DNA from 2 places in the Wansuia hejianensis genome. Region 1 is predicted to be linked to the other one. Evidence: riboswitches for the same ligand, from Rfam matches in the RefSeq annotation. Region 1 holds a riboswitch; the other holds the start of a gene.

Region 1 (3,122 bases):
GCCGTATACGGAATGCCAGCTGCTGGTGATGTAAATGCTGCCGACTGGAATCGCATAAGCGTCCAGCGGTGTTTTTGAGAAGTTGATGAGTATTGCGAGAGTGGACAACAGAAGGAATACCAGGGGGATCATCAGCAGCTTCCAGTAACGGAAGAACGGGATTCCGCCCTTTCCGACTGTCAGAATCCCGTTCACTATAAGGACGAGAACAGCCATGAGAATCGAACGGCTGATGATACACATACAGAGTGTGATCAGCGCGAAAGCAAATTTCTCACCGGCGTTCACATACCTTAATTTAGAGTTGTAACATAGTTTATCGATCACTATCATGGAATGAATTCCTCTGGAGTTCTATACAGCTTGCCTATAGTTCCTCGCTCACTTTGCCGAGCTTCTTGCGTTCATAAAATCTGCCGATGAAGAAACAGAGAATCCCCACTCCCAGGCCGGTCTGCACGCAGAAGAGAAGGCTTTCGATCTCACCGGGAAGCTCTCCGCCGATGGCTGATTCCAGAACCGGGGTAAACCATGGTTCGTAACCAGGAGACATTTCTTCCACAACCTGGCTTCCGGCGTCATCGGAACCGCCGAATTCGGCGCCTCTCAGAGCGAAAAACGGGATGATGGCAATTAAAGCGGCTACTATTAATAAGATGATTACAGTCTTTTTATTCTTACTCATTCTGCTGCCTCCTTCATAAAGCCGATGGACTTCAGTTCCTTCGCTGCGAAGGACTCCATGGCGATGATGATTACAACGGTCAGGATGCCTTCGATCACTGCCAGCGGCACCTGGGTGGGTGCAAAGACGGCAAGGAATTTTCCAAAGGATGCACCGACGCCGCCCGCCTCTGAAGGATGGGCGATTGCCAGCTGGAAGGCGGTTACACAGTATGTAAAAAGATCACCGATGGCGGCAGCCAGAAATACGCTGATTCTGCGGTTCGCCTTGCATTTTCTGCAGACAGCGTAGATACCGAAGGATACCAGGGGTCCGGCAATTGCCATAGAAAAGCAGTTGGCGCCGAGGGTGGTCAGTCCGCCGTGTGCCAGCAGGATCGCCTGGAACAGCAGGACAATGATTCCCAAAACGCTGACGGTAGCCGGTCCGAAGAGAATTGCCCCGAGCCCGGTTCCGGTCATATGAGAGCAGCTCCCGGTTACTGACGGGATCTTCAATGAAGAAATAACAAAGATGAACGCCCCGGATATTGCGATCAGCGTCAGGGCTCTCCGGTTTTCCTTCACCGTCTTGTTAATCTTAAAAAATCCTGCCAGTAAAAAGGGAATACAGATTACTCCCCAGAGGATACAGTAGGACGGCGGCAGGTATCCCTCCATAATGTGCATGGCATTGGCAGCAGGCACAATGCCGAAGCAGAGGGCCAGGGCGGCGGCCAGTACAACGAGTTTCTTTTGTTTCTTGCTCATACATTTCTCCTTTCATTCTGAGCCGGCTCCATTCTTCCGGCGGCACGCAATTTGCGCACAAAAAAAGCCGCATCTGACTGCTTGGATTTAGATGGGCCCAGACAGCCGGAAACGGGCTGTCTTACGCCTTGTCATCGCACGTAACAATGGCATAATTACATACAATGGGTAGGTCTTCTGACTCATGCATCATCATCTTTACCGTCTTCCCGGTTGCCCAGTGACATATGTGGCAAAGACTACGCAATTACAGCGGCGTGACCGTGCGGGATTCTAACCCGGCTTCCCTATTATCCTGTGGAATGAAACACAGACACCTCATTGCATTTAATTGACTTTAGTATATCGGCAAAATGTTTGATTGTCAAGCTGTAAACGCAGGCCCATCCGGTTTTACAAAAATTCAATACACAATTATTTCACAATATTCTTGACTTTCTAATAAAATGAAGGTATCATAAATAAGATCAAAAGTTTGATATTTTGATCTTTTGCAATTGAATAATAACAGGATACAGTCTGCCGGCGGAAGGCGATAATAGGGAATCCGGTGAAATTACGGAGCCATACGGGAGGGATCCCGATTGTGTGGAAAGCCCACAATTACCTACTGTTTTCTCTAAGAATACATCGATAGGAGGATATGATCGGTGTAGGAGAAGTACGCACAGACTGAATTTAGCAGAGCTTCTCCAATTTAGGAGAAGTTTTTTTGTTTCATAGGAAAGTTCCTCCTATGAAATAAAACCTTCCGGGGGATGCACACGCGCGCTAAGGAAATATGGCCGCTGAGGCGGCAGCGCTCCGGCGCGGGAGTCCGGCAAGCCGGGCTCTTTGTACTTGCAGTGATTATCTGTAATAAAAGGCAGCTTTGCAGGCCCTGGAATAATATTTGCTTAACGGCTGTTCTTATTGCAAAAAATAAAATCATATACTCCGCATCTGAATAAGAGCGGGCAGTGCTGCACCACGGTCAGAGAGTTATCTCTGTTTAAAGGAAACGTTGTAAAGCGACTCATCTTCCGAGCTGTGAATGGGGACAAGGAATGCACAAATGCCACTGGGGTCAAGAAATTCTGGGAAGGCGCATTCTGCGGGTGAACCAAAGCCAGAACACAAAACGTGGGTGATATGCACACTGTGAGCTTTGAAAATGTCTAAGGCAAGAGGACGTTTCTTTTTTGTACCCTTTTTTGCCATATGAGTTTTGGGCAGTGATCACGTGCATTGCCTGTGCTGAAGATTAATCCTAAAGATGTGGGCTACCTGAGGGAGGGATTTGAGATGGAGGGTGTAATGGTGATAAGCCGCTGCAGCAAAGCGGCAGGGAAAAAAGCATTAAGAGAAAAAGTGTTTTCGATGGACAGCCAGGATACTAAAATTGTAAAATATGCGATGAAAAATAATATTCGGATTCAGGCTGCTAATCTGGAAAATATCCGGCAGATCGGTGAAGAGGCTTTTATGGGATGTACTTCCCTGAATACTGTCCGTTTGGAGAATTTGAGAAAAATTGACAAGAGAGCCTTCAGTGGCTGCAGCAAGCTGAAAAAGCTTCACTTTCCATCTTCTCTTTATAAAATACAGTCAGGAGCATTTCAGAACAACAAAAGGCTGCAGACAGTAATATTTCGAAAAGCATGTGGTATGAGGCTATTGGATAGTGAAGTGTTTTCAGGATGTGCAGG
Region 2 (3,122 bases), 1.9 Mb from region 1:
CCTGGAGGAGCAGCTGGGGCTTCCGCTGCTGGCCCGGGAGGGGCGCAGCGTCCGGCTAACTAGGGCGGGGAAACACCTGTATGAGATGTGGAAGAAAATGCTGGACAGCTACAAACGGGACCTGGCGGAGGCCAGCCGCCTTCAGCGGTTTGAGATGAGCAATTTTTCCATCGGCTGTTTTCCCGTGCTGAATACCTCCGGATTTCTTTTTCCGTTTGTGGAAGGTTTGGCCCGGCGGAAGCCCGATTTGGACATTCGGGTCAAACGAGAGAACCGCGCCTTGCTGCTGGAGGACCTGCAGAAAAAGGAGCTGGACATGGCCTTTCTACTGGAAACGGATATTCCCGAGGGCCAGGACTGCTTTGAGACCAAGAAGGTGGGAACCTGCCCGCTGGTGGCGGTGGTTCATGAGAAAAGTCCTCTGGCAAAGCTATCCGCCATGACCTACGATGACCTGAACGGTCAGCGGCTGATTTTTGGACAGCCAGAGAACAGCCCTCAGAAGCAGTGCGGCATCCACCGTCTCTGCGTAGAACATCAGGTCAGGCCGGAATCGGTTCGTTATGTGAACAGCGATGTGACGGCTGTCGTACAGGTGGAAATCGGCCAGGGAATTACGCTGGGGCCGAGGCTTTTCTATCCTGAGGACAACCGCCGGGTGCGGCTGATTCCCTTCTGCGAGGAGCAGAGTATTATGGCGGTATGGAATAAAAGGGACATAGAGGAGGTCAAGAAACTGATTCGGGAATTTTTGAATGACAGCGCACGGTGAACGGCAGCGAACAATATGATTTTGGAATAAATATATGCCGATTTGATACTTTACAAAAAGAAGAAGAATCGGCTATACTTAGCCTGTACTTTCGAAAGTAAAACAGAATAGGGACAACTTGCAGGGTACACAGCTATGCTGTGTTGAAAAGGGAATGCAGTGAGAATCTGCGGCAGCCCGCTTTACTGTGATAATTATATCTGTTCCAAGACGCCACTGGGATTCGTTCCTGGGAAGGCGGAGCAGATGACGATTTCAGCCAGGAGACCTGCCTTGCGAGAAAAAACATTGCTTTTTGGTGGGAAAAAGAGTGGCCTGAGTTGGAAAACTGTGAATCGCCATTGTATGCAATGGGGGTTCTTTTTATTTGGGCAGACACAGAGCCAGAAGCATCTTTATGGAAGGACAGGAGGAAAAAATCATGAGTCGAATGAAAACAAGAATGTTGGCGGTAATGGCGGCGCTGTCTCTGGGAGCGGGACTGATGGCCGGATGCGGCGGAGGGGGCGATGCGTCCAGCTCCGGCTCGGCGGTCACATCCTCCGGGACGGAGGCTGCGGATTCTTCCGGCACATCATCGGAGTCGGCTTCTGTGAGTGCGTCGTCGGGGGAGGACAGCGCCGCGGATTCAGCCGCCTCGTCCGGCTCCTCCGGGGAGACGGCAGAGGCGTCCTATCCCCGGGAGCTTCAGGTATCCGAGGATACGACAGTTATACTGGAGAGCCGTCCGGAGCGGGTGGCGTCCCTAGTGTTCGGCACGGATGAAATGCTGCTGGGGCTGACGGACGCGGAATTTATTGCGGGCCTGTCGGGCCTGGACAACGGCTGCGCCTATCTGGCGGCCGATGCTTCGGTTTATGAGGATATTCCCAGAATCAACGAAAACGCGGAGATTCTGATGGACCTGGAGCCGGATTTTATCATTGGTTCCAGTTGGGTGGACGAGGACCTGAAGGCGCAGATTGCGGATAGCGGCATCCCCTTCTACGGCTATACGACGCCGAAAACCCTGGAGGAGCAGGTGCAGATTGTGAAGGATCTGGGCTACCTGCTGGGCGATGATGAAAAGACAGAGGCTCTGGTTCAGGATATGGAGGAACGGATTCAGGCGGTGGAGACCGTGGCGGACGGGATCGCGGAAGAGGATAAGGTCCGGGTTATGGCTTACAACATGCACGAGAGCAGCAATGCCCTGGGAACGATTTTCGACGATATGGTGACGACGGCGGGAGCGGTCAATGTGTCGTCTGAGGCCGGACTGGAGGGAACGGCGAAGATTTCCAAGGAACAGATCGTGGAAATGAATCCGGAGGTCATCATTCTGGTGGAGTGGGCTTCCGATACGGACGAGGAGTTCCAGGCCTTTGTGGAAACCCTGAAAAGCGACGAAAGCCTGCAGACGGTAGATGCGGTGAAGAACGGAAGAATTTACGCCTCCACGGACAACTCCATCACGAACGTTTCCCAGTTCGCGGTGGACGGGCTGGAGTTTATCGCAGAGAGTTGCTATCCGGATCTCTATAAATAATAAGGGAAGGCCTGGCATATGAGAAAAAAGCGCGTATTTATCGTTTTGGGCTTTGCGCTGGCCGTCATATTCATCCTGGGGCTGGTCATCGGTTCGGTGGCCATGCCTCTGGAGGAAACAGGGAAAATTCTGGCCAATGAGCTGTTCGGGGCAGAATTTCCGGTCTCGGAGGCGCGAACCAACATTCTCTTCAACATCCGTTTTCCACGGGTGCTGCTGAGCATGCTGACCGGCATGGGTTTCGCCGTATCCGGCGCGGTCATCCAGGGCGTGTACAAAAACCCTATGGCGGATACGGGTGTGCTGGGTATTACCAGCGGAGCCAGCCTGGGAGCTATTCTGGCCATTGCCACAGGGCTTTCGGCGGCCACCTTTCTGGCCATGCCGCTGATGGCGGTGGCGGGCGCGCTGTTGACGGCCTTCGGGGTGTTCAGCTTTTCATCGAGGAAGGGAAAGGTTTCCGTCCTCACGCTGGTGCTGGCGGGAATCGCCGTCAGCACCTTTTTGCGCGCCATGGTTTCGCTGATCCTGAGTTATATGGAAGAGGGACAGATGAAGGAATACCTATACTGGTCCATGGGAAGCCTGTCCTCCACCCGATGGGAACATGTGAAGCTGGTGGTTCTGCCGATTCTGCTGGGCACAACCTGGCTTTTCTGGCACGCACGGAAGCTGAATATCCTGATGCTTGGAGAGGAAGAGGCCCAGTCGGTGGGGCTAAACCCCTACCGGAGCCGGAAACAGTTCCTCTTTGTGACCAGCCTGATCACAGCCATGGCGGTCTGTGTCAGCGGCGGTATCCAGTTTGTGGGGCTTGTCATC

What was found. Region 1 has a riboswitch for cobalamin ahead of H9Q79_RS03970 (energy-coupling factor ABC transporter permease). Riboswitches for the same ligand answer to the same signal wherever they lie in the genome.
Region 2: linked by a shared signal. The riboswitch ahead of H9Q79_RS13355 (ABC transporter substrate-binding protein) and the one ahead of H9Q79_RS03970 (energy-coupling factor ABC transporter permease) in region 1 are both predicted to bind cobalamin.

What each region holds. Positions count from the first base shown of each region.
Region 1 covers NZ_CP060635.1:846,421-849,542, forward strand. Annotated here, with positions in the region: gene cbiQ (cobalt ECF transporter T component CbiQ) at 1-333, opposite strand, end outside; gene H9Q79_RS03965 (energy-coupling factor ABC transporter substrate-binding protein) at 368-685, opposite strand; gene H9Q79_RS03970 (energy-coupling factor ABC transporter permease) at 682-1,434, opposite strand; cobalamin riboswitch at 1,585-1,771, opposite strand; cobalamin riboswitch at 2,388-2,573, shown strand; gene H9Q79_RS03975 (leucine-rich repeat domain-containing protein) at 2,719-3,122, shown strand, end outside.
Region 2 covers NZ_CP060635.1:2,893,121-2,896,242, reverse strand. Annotated here, with positions in the region: gene H9Q79_RS13360 (LysR family transcriptional regulator) at 1-772, shown strand, start outside; cobalamin riboswitch at 879-1,062, shown strand; gene H9Q79_RS13355 (ABC transporter substrate-binding protein) at 1,194-2,300, shown strand; gene H9Q79_RS13350 (FecCD family ABC transporter permease) at 2,319-3,122, shown strand, end outside.